DNA from 2 places in the Labrenzia sp. THAF35 genome. Region 1 is predicted to be linked to the other one. Evidence: riboswitches for the same ligand, from Rfam matches in the RefSeq annotation. Region 1 holds a riboswitch; the other holds the start of a gene.
What was found. Region 1 has a riboswitch for thiamine pyrophosphate ahead of FIU93_RS15425 (hydroxyethylthiazole kinase). Riboswitches for the same ligand answer to the same signal wherever they lie in the genome.

Region 1 (4,982 bases):
GGCGATCGGCTTTGCATCGCCGCTCTTCGTGGTGGTGCTGGCGTTTCTGCTCCTTGGCGAAAAGGTGCGGGTCTATCGCTGGAGCGCAGTAGGTGTCGGCTTTGTCGGCATTCTGGTTGTGCTGTCACCGCATCTGGGTGACGCGGAGTTGGACAGCAACTCGATGATCGGGGCCTTGATCGGCCTGACAGGAGCCGGCTTTGCCGCGCTCGCCATGATCACCGTGCGCAAGTTGTGCGAGACGGAGCGCACGTCCACGATCGTTACCTGGTTTGCGGGCATGTCGTCCGTATTGTCGCTGCTCACGCTGCCGTTGGGCTTTTTGCTGCCGGGTCAGGCCTGGATCATTCCGGACCTGCCCACGGCAGGTCTGCTTCTGCTGATCGGCCTTGCAGGCGGTGTCGGCCAGATCCTGCTGACGCAGAGCTACCGGTTCGCGGATGCCTCCACCATTGCCCCGTTCGACTATGTCAACATGCTGTGGGCGATCATTGTCGGTTGGGTAGTGTTCAGCGAAACGCCTTTGCCTGCAGTGGTGCTGGGGGCGCTGATCGTGATTGCCGCCGGTATTTTCGTCATCTACCGCGAGCACAAGCTCGGGCTGGACCGGACAAAGGCACGCCGGGCGTCATCGCCCTCGCGTTCGTAGGGGGAGAGACAAGAGGGCAGGTCCCGCTGTCTTCCCCGTCATTCCGGACAAGCACAGCAATGCTGTGCACCGATCCGGAATCCAGACTTATTTCGCGCCTTAGGCGCGGCATTAAACAAAGAGAGAAGAGTTCGCTTTGCTCACGCTGATGCGCTGGATCCCGGATCGGCACGCAGCTTTACTGCGCTTGTCCGGAATGACGGCGAATGCGGGTGGTTTCCGAAATCGGCCTTACTGCGACTTGTATTCGAACCGCTCAACAGCGCTCTTGGTGCCGTCCTTGAAGATCAGCTGCACGCTGATCGACTGGGCCGACCCCAGGGGCAGCTCCAGATAGGGCTTGTCCTTCAGAACGACATTCTGGTTGTCCGGGTCACAGGCTTCCAGTTGCCATTCCTGCTCAATCGGGTCGTCGTTCAATCCGTAGAAGACATAGTCGATGCCGCACTTCCAGGATTCCAGGTGGGTGAAATAGATCAGCTCCTGGCCCTGCCAGTCGCGGAATGACACCCAGTTGGCTTTGGTAAGGTCCAGGATCTGCTTGATCTGCTCCGGCGGCATGCCTTGCGCGGACGCGGTCGAGCCGATCGGAGCAAGAGCGAGGGGCAGGCAAAGGGCGGCGATTTTAATGAGTTTCATGGAAAATTTCCGGGTCTGAGTTCAGAAGGCCTTGAAGGTAATGATGGTTTTGGTGTCCTGAATGCCGTCGATCGGGTGGACCTTCTCGTTCACGAAGTGGCCAATGTCCGAGCCGTCGTCGACATAGAATTTCACCAGAAGATCGTAGTCGCCGGAGGTGGAGTAGACTTCGGACGCAATTTCCGCATCGGCGATCGCATTGGCGACCTGGTAGGTCTTGCCCAACTGGCATTTGATCATCACGAAAAACGGTACCATGGGGCGCTCCGGGCAGTTGGTGTTTGAAGGGGGTGAACGTGTCACCTGAACCATCAGCCGGGCTGTTCGGTCAGCCAAACATGCCGGGCAACAGATTCACGAAAGCAGACTAGGACATCGCCTATCTCCTCCCGCCAGTCAATTGCCGAGTAGCCGCTCTGCACAAGGCGGGTCTTGCAATCGCACGGCCGGCTTGTTAGCAGTGCAATCATCTCATGGGGGTGCCCGGCCATCCTGGACCGGGCTGAGAGGCGGCCTGCCAACTCCTTGAACCTGATCCGGCTGATACCGGCGGAGGGATTTGAGATCATGATGCACACACCACTCCCTTCAACACGTCTTTTCCGGAATACCGGCAACGGGCTTTCTGTCGCAGGAGAGCCGTCATGAGCCTTTCCGTCGCTGCTTCCACACAGGCCCTGAGCGCCGAACAGGTCTTCACCCTTCTGGAAAGGGTGCGGCAGAAAACGCCGCGCGTTCACGCCATCACAAACGCGGTCGCCCAGAGTTTCACCGCCAATGTGCTGCTTGCGCTCGGTGCCGTTCCTTCCATGACCATCGCGCGGGAGGAAGTTGCCGCCTTTGCCGGCGGGGCTGATGCGCTGCTGGTGAACCTCGGCACCCTCGACGAGGAACGCCGTGCGGCCATTCCGCTGGCGATCGAAGCTGCCAGGACTGCCGGACGTCCGGTTTGTGTCGATCCGGTTTTCGTCAACCGGTCTCCCGTGCGCTGCGCCTATGCACGCGAATTGCTGGGCCTGAAGCCGGATCTGGTGCGGCTCAATCCGGAAGAACTCAACGCTCTCTTGCCGGAGCGGGCGGATGCTGATGCATTGATCGAGGCCGGAACGGTTTTTGCGGTTACCGGCCCAGAAGACAGGGTCGAGAGCCGCGGCGAGGATTTCCTGCTGCGCGACGGCGATCCACTGATGTCACGCGTGACGGCCACCGGCTGTGCCGGCGGTGCGGTTCTGGCGGCGTTCCTGAGTATCGAAAAGGACAGGGCGCTTGCAGCTGCTTGCGGACTGTCCGTCTTCAACATTGCCGGCGAAATCGCTGCCGGCCGGTCAGGCGGGCCAGGCAGTCTGGTGCCGGAGTTGCTCGACGCACTCTATTGCCTGACTGACCGCGACATTGAAGCCCGTCTCAAGACCGGCTGACGCAGGCTTTTCGGCATCTACTCCCAGGAGGTTCCCATGACCGCAATTGCGGTAACCATTGCAGGATCGGATTCCGGCGGCGGAGCCGGCATTCAGGCTGATCTCAAGACCTTTTCCGCAAACGGCGTCTTTGGTGCCAGTGTTATTGCAGCCCTGACGGCGCAGAACACGCTCGGCGTCAGCGCCATCCATGATGTGCCGCCGGAGTTCGTGCGGGCCCAGATGACAGCCGTCTTCTCGGACCTTGCCGTCAAGGCGACAAAGATCGGCATGCTGTCGCGTGTCGATACGATCGAGGTGGTAGCTGAGGGGCTTCGGGCACATGAGACAGGCCCGGTTGTGCTCGACCCGGTGATGGTGGCTGCCTCCGGTGACCCGTTGCTTGCCGACAGTGCGGTCGACACGCTGATTGCCTTGCTGCTGCCGCTGGCCGATATTGTTACCCCGAACCTGCATGAAGCTGCCCGCATGTTGCAGGGCGATGTTGCCGCTGACGAAACGCAAATGCAGGCGCAGGCAGAACGTCTGCTCGGTCTTGGAGCCAACGCGGTTCTGCTCAAGGGCGGGCACGGGTCTGGCGCGAATAGCGCCGATCTGCTTCTGGATCGCAACGGCAATGCGGTCTGGCTCAGGTCAGAGCGGATCAAGACCGACAACACGCATGGCACCGGTTGCACCCTGTCATCCGCGATTGCCTCAGGTCTCGCCAAGGGGCAGGACATGGAAGCGGCCGTCAGGTCCGCCAAGTCCTATATTCAGGCTGCCATCGCCGCTGCCGACACGCTTCACATTGGCAGTGGTCACGGGCCAGTCCATCATTTCCACGCGTTCTGGAGCAAGTGAGATGACCGATCAGCCAAAAACCGAAACCGGACGGATCAGCCGTCGCGGACTTCTGGGGGCTTCCGCCGCCGCCGGTGCAAGCGCATTGGCCGCCCCGGCGGTGGCGCAGGAGCAGGCGACGCTGGAATGGAAGATGGTCACATCCTGGCCAAAGAACCTGCCGGGGCCCGGGGTCACGGCGCAGCGCATTGCCGACAGGATCGAGCTGATGTCCGGTGGTCGCCTGCGCGTTCGGCTTTATGCTGCAGGGGAACTGGTGCCGGCTCTGGGCGTGTTCGAGGCGGTCTCGGCGGGGACGGCGCAGATGGCGCACACGGCCTCGTTTTTCTGGCAGGGCAAGATCCCTGCTTCTGTCTATTTCACGGCGATCCCTTTTGGTTTGCTGCCGCATGAGCATATCACCTGGATTGAGCAGGGGGGCGGCCAGTCGCTCTGGGACGAGCTTTATGCCCCGTTCGGACTAAGGCCCGTTATGGCCGGCAACACCGGCGTTCAGATGGGGGGCTGGTTCAAGCGCGAAATCAACACTCTTGACGATCTCAAGGGGCTGAAGATCCGCATGCCGGGCCTTGGCGGCGAAGTGATGCACCGGCTTGGGGCGACGCCTGTCAGCCTGCCGCCTGCAGAGTTGTTCCAGGCGTTGGACAGCGGCGTGCTGGACGCCACCGAATTCCTGGGTCCCTGGTCGGACAGGGCAATGGGGTTCCAGAAGGCGGCAAAGTCCTACTACACGCCGGGGTTCCATGAACCCAACGGCACCGGTGAAGCGCTTTTCAACAAGGTGGCGCTGGAAGGCCTGCCGGAAGACCTTGGCGCCATTGTTCTGGAGGCCTGCAAGGCAGAAAACGGCCGCTCGCTAGCAGAAAGCGATTGGGAGAATGCAGGCGCACTGAAGCTTCTGCAGGAAGAGGACGGCGTTACCGTCCGTCCTTATCCGGACGACGTTCTGGATGCTTTGCGGGAGACTTCGGCAGTCGTGCTGTCCGAGTTCGCGAGCAAGGATGCGCTTAGCCAGAGGATCTACGACAGTCATATGGCTGCGCGGGCGCGCCTTGCCCCCTGGAGTGACGTTGCCATGCGCCGCTTCCTCGAAGCTCGCGACAGCTAGGCTTGCCGCTTGAGGCTGTAAGCAACGAATGGAGTGCGGTCCTGGACCGTCTCTTTCTGCGAGCCGGTGCAACCCACCGGTTCGCAGCTTGCAACCTGCCTTGCCGGAAGAGCGGTAATTGACCGGGCGGTAGGGCGTCGCCTGCTGACAAACATCCTGACAAAAATTCAATTTCGAATGGAAAGGCTACCGTGCAGTGGTGTGCCGACACGGTTTCCGTTAGGAAAGGTGATTGGCGTTTTTACCAAGGAATATCAAGGGACTTGTCCTACAAAAGATCCACATTCCGTCACGAAACCTGTGGCAAAGCCGCAACGATTCACTG
Region 2 (4,982 bases), on a different replicon from region 1:
CATCGGGCGAAGGGAGCCCTAAACCCCTCCCCTCGAATCTCCCCTCCCCTCTGCGAATGAACTACAGATCCTTTGGCATGTAGAGATCGCCGCCAGCACGATATCTGACTGCCATCGCCTCCATGCCCTCTTGACGAGCAGCGTCGCGGATATCGTGGGAAATCCGCATGGAGCAGAATTTCGGACCGCACATGGAGCAGAAGTGCGCGACCTTGTGGGCTTCCTTCGGCAAGGTCTCGTCATGCATCGAACGGGCCGTTTCCGGATCGAGCGCGAGGTTGAACTGGTCCTCCCAGCGGAACTCGAAACGGGCGCGCGACAGGGCGTCGTCGCGGACCTTCGCTGCCGGATGACCCTTGGCGAGGTCGGCGGCATGGGCGGCGATCTTGTAGGTTATGACACCGGTCTTCACATCATTGCGGTCGGGAAGGCCGAGGTGTTCCTTCGGCGTGACGTAGCAGAGCATCGCCGTGCCGAACCAGCCAATCATCGCGGCACCGATGCCCGAGGTGATATGGTCGTAACCCGGCGCGATGTCGGTCGTCAGCGGTCCGAGCGTGTAGAACGGCGCCTCGCCGCAGACCGCAAGCTGCTTGTCCATGTTCTCCTTGATCTTGTGCATCGGCACATGACCAGGGCCTTCGATCATGACCTGGCAGTCTTTCGCCCAGGCGATCTTCGTCAGCTCTCCGAGCGTTTCCAGTTCGGCGAACTGCGCTGCGTCGTTGGCGTCGGCAATCGAGCCCGGACGCAAGCCGTCACCAAGTGAAAAGGAAACGTCGTAGGCACGGCAAATGTCGCAGATCTCCTCGAAATGCTCGTAAAGGAAGCTCTCCTTGTGATGATGCAGGCACCACTTGGCCATAATCGAACCGCCGCGCGATACGATGCCGGTAACGCGGTTGACGGTGAGCGGAATGTAGGAGAGCCGGACACCGGCATGGATGGTGAAATAGTCGACGCCCTGTTCGGCCTGCTCGATCAGCGTGTCGCGGAAGACTTCCCAGGTAAGGTCCTCGGCAATGCCGCCAACCTTTTCCAGCGCCTGGTAGAGCGGCACCGAGCCGATCGGAACCGGCGAATTCCGGATGATCCATTCACGAATGTTGTGGATGTTGCGCCCGGTCGATAGGTCCATGACGGTGTCGGCGCCCCAGCGAGTCGCCCAGACCATTTTCTCGACTTCCTCCGCCATCGACGAGGTGACGGCAGAGTTGCCGATATTGGCGTTGATCTTCACCAGGAAGTTCCGGCCAATGATCATCGGCTCCGCTTCCGGATGGTTGATATTGGCTGGGATGATCGCGCGCCCGCGGGCGACTTCCTCGCGGACGAAGTCCGGTGTAACAAAATCCGGGATCGCCGCGCCGAAGCTCTCTCCATCACGGGGAAGCTTTTCGTTTGCAGCCTTGCGACCAAGGTTTTCCCGGATGGCGATGAATTCCATCTCTGGCGTGATGATGCCGGCGCGGGCATAGGCGATCTGGGTGACGGTCTTGCCGTCTTTGGCGCGGCGCGGTTTCTGCAGGTTAGGGAATTGCAGTGTCAGGCGCTCGCCGGTGGCAAAGCCGTTGTCTTCCGGCTTGACCATGCGGCCCTCATATTCCTCCGTGTCACCGCGGGCGGCGATCCACTCGGCGCGAAGGCGCGGCAGTCCCATTTCAATATCGATCGCCTGGGTCGGGTCGGTATAGGGACCGGAGGCATCATAGACCGTGACGGGCGGTTCGCCGGCGGCCGGATGGACTGCGATCTCGCGCACTGGTACGCGGATATCGGGATGAATTTCGCCCGGCTTGTAAACCTTTGTAGAGGCAGGCAGCGGCCCCTTGGTGATTTCGGGCGTAATAGTCTTGGTGGCAATGTTCATTCTGAGGCTCCAATCTTTCAAGTTGGAGACCCAGTTCGAAGCCGGAATGATGGAAAGACGCCATGACGCTCCGGATTCTGGGCAACGTCGTACTGCAGCGCTTGCACCGTCCCTACGCCAGTATGAACTGGATCAGGTTCAACGGGTCACTGCGCTGCCATCAATCAACGGCCCAGCAGTATCTCAGCCCCTTGCCGGGGCACCCCTGGTAACGTTGCCATCGGCCATCATCCACGTGCGTTTGTCAATACAGAGATGCTTGGCTCGACGAGGAAGTGCTGTCACTTTGGCGGCAAAAGGTTGAAGGAAATGTGCCGGGTGACTCCAAAAAGTTGTCCGCGGACAACAATGCGAAGTTCTTGTCGAAACTAGGCTGAAAAATGCACTTGGTTAAGCGTTTGTAAATTGGTAACGAATCGGAGCATATTGTAACAGCGCAGTTTGAGGCGTAGTTTTCAAAAATGCGCAGTTCGAGGATTTTTCGAGATGGACACCAATCTTCTGGTTGAAGGTGCTGCTGAACACCTGCCAACGACACTTTCGGCGGACGCGAATGAGCTCGCTCATCAATTGCAGATACATCAACGAAAAATCTTTCCACCTGCTTCTCAAAAGACTATCCGAAGATTTTCGCCTGCAGAAGCAGCTAAATTGATTGGCATTAAGGAAGGCTATTTACGTCAGGTCGCCGCTGATGGGCATGGCCCCGAACCAAACGAGAACGGTAGGCGCACATATTCTGTCGAGGACATGGATCATATACGTCAGGTCTTGGACGAGAAAAATGGCACGCCAAAATATGTGCCGATCCGTCGGGGAGATGAAAAGCTTCAGGTTATCACTGTAATGAACTTCAAAGGTGGTTCCGGAAAAACCACCACATCTGCTCATTTGGCTCAGTTCTTGGCGTTGCGTGGATACCGCGTTTTAACAATTGACCTTGATCCACAAGCATCATTGTCAGCGATGTTCGGACATCAACCCGAACTAGATGTCGACGAGGGAGAAACGCTTTACGGTGCTATCCGTTATGAAGACCCTCGAGCCTTAAGCGAAATCATTCGATCCACATATACGCCAAACCTCCATATTGTTCCAGGCAATCTTGAATTGATGGAATTCGAGCATGAAACGCCCAAAGCAATGTCTGAAGGACGTTCAGCGTCCATGTTTTTCGCCCGAATAGGGGAGGTGCTGACAAGCGTTGAAAGCTATTACGACGTTGTAGTCATTGATTGCCCACCTCAGCTTGGCTTTCTAACGATGTCGGCCTTAAGTGCGGCCACAGGAGTATTGATCACCGTACATCCACAGATGTTGGACGTTATGTCTATGTCCCAATTTCTTTCTATGACAGCTGAATTGATGAGTGTTGTCGAAAAGGCCGGAGGGCGTACCAGCTATGATTGGATGCGTTACTTGGTTACTCGCTTCGAACCAAACGATGGACCACAAAGCCAGATGACCGGGTTTATGCGTTCAATATTTGGAAATCGCATGCTTCAACATGCGATGCTTAAATCTACTGCTATTTCTGATGCCGGTGTTACCAAGCAAACTTTGTATGAAGTCGAAAGAAGCCAATTTGTGCGCGGTACTTATGATCGCGCAATGGAATCTATGTCTCTCGTGAACCAGGAAATCGAAGACCTCTTAAACGTGACTTGGGGACGGAGGTAAGGGATGGCACGCAAAGACCTGATCAGTTTTTCGTCGGACGAGGATGGTGAAATCCAAGGGGATCCAAATAAATCGGATCGCCCACTGGCGGGCATCACGCCAAATAGACGGTCAAGTTCACCGGTTGGAGGCATCGCAAAAACTCTTGGCTCACTCTCAAGTCAGATGGACCGTGCTAGTGAATTAGAACGGCAACTGTTGGAAGGACAAAAGGTCGTTGAACTGGATCCCTCTCAAATAGACGATTCATTTGTTCGCGACCGTTTGGAAGCGGACCCGGAAGTCGAGAGGGACTTTGTTCAACAAATCGATGAGCACGGGCAATTAGTACCAATCCTTGTTCGTCCAAACCCGGCTCAAAAGGGTCGCATGCAGGTGGCATTCGGCCATCGTAGACTTCGGGCGGCCAGAAGCCTCAATCGAAAGGTCAAGGCTGTCGTTCGGGAGTTGAACGATGAGCAACTGGTCGTTCTTCAAGGGCAGGAAAACAGTGCCAGAACCAATCTTTCCTATATAGAACGTGCGTTGTTTGCAGCGCGATTGGAAGACCAAAAGTTCAAGCGGAATGTCATTATATCTGCGCTCAAAGTGGACAGAGCGGCTGTATCAAAAATGATCAAGCTGATCAGAGAATTGCCCGTCGAATTGATTGTTGCGATTGGCGCCGCTCCTGGTACAGGGCGACGAAAATGGATGGAACTTGCTGAGTTAGCAAAATTGGTTGATTGGAAGCCACTTCGAGAAATGTTGTCCGCGGACAACATCGCAGAGCTGACTTCGGACGAGCGTTTCGAATTCGTGCTTCGCAGCGCGAAGAAAGCAATAAAGCCGAAAAAACCAAAGATGGTGGTCCAACATGTTGAGCACGTACCGGTGACGATCAGATCGACCAAAAGCGGCACTACGTTCACCGTAAATGGAGCTAAAGCTCCAGGATTCGATGAGTTTTTGAAGGCTCAACTGAACAGTCTCTATGCGGATTACATGAAAGAGAGGGGGGAGTAAATGAGGCTCTAAACGAAAGAACCCGCCACAAGGGCGGGTCCAAACTTGAGATAAGCACGAGTGCCTATGCTCTATGTGTAGCAGCTAAAATCATAGAATCACTTGTAGCGCAACGCAAGTTCTGTCTTTGAGCAGAGCACGATTTCTTGCGTCTTTTTGCTTGTCTCGCATCTGAACACTCAGTGTCCGGTCGCGTTTATGCGCTTCCGGCAAAGGAGGACTTATGTCTTCGTCTCAGCAGATTGCGAGTTTTCGCAAGGTGTCTGCCGGGATCCTTGCGAGCGCGCATCTGGCGTCCCAGGAGGATCGGCCGAAGGTCACCAAAAAGGAAATCTCCCTGGTTCTGAAACGCGTCGCGCCGGCGCTTGGTATTGATGGCACGGCCTACCATGTCCTGGATATTCTCCTGGGCCTCGTCCAGGCGGAC

Region 2: it holds a riboswitch for thiamine pyrophosphate, as region 1 does, so the genes downstream of both, thiC (phosphomethylpyrimidine synthase ThiC) here and FIU93_RS15425 (hydroxyethylthiazole kinase) in region 1, are expected to answer to the same signal.

What each region holds. Positions count from the first base shown of each region.
Region 1 covers NZ_CP045380.1:3,373,595-3,378,576, forward strand. The annotation lists gene FIU93_RS15410 (DMT family transporter) at 1-649, shown strand, start outside; gene FIU93_RS15415 (hypothetical protein) at 881-1,288, opposite strand; gene FIU93_RS15420 (Lrp/AsnC ligand binding domain-containing protein) at 1,310-1,546, opposite strand; TPP riboswitch at 1,754-1,864, shown strand; gene FIU93_RS15425 (hydroxyethylthiazole kinase) at 1,933-2,706, shown strand; gene thiD (bifunctional hydroxymethylpyrimidine kinase/phosphomethylpyrimidine kinase) at 2,743-3,549, shown strand; gene FIU93_RS15435 (TRAP transporter substrate-binding protein) at 3,551-4,657, shown strand.
Region 2 covers NZ_CP045383.1:16-4,997, forward strand. The annotation lists gene thiC (phosphomethylpyrimidine synthase ThiC) at 62-1,870, opposite strand; TPP riboswitch at 1,962-2,087, opposite strand; gene repA (plasmid partitioning protein RepA) at 2,357-3,550, shown strand; gene repB (plasmid partitioning protein RepB) at 3,554-4,555, shown strand; gene repC (plasmid replication protein RepC) at 4,779-4,982, shown strand, end outside.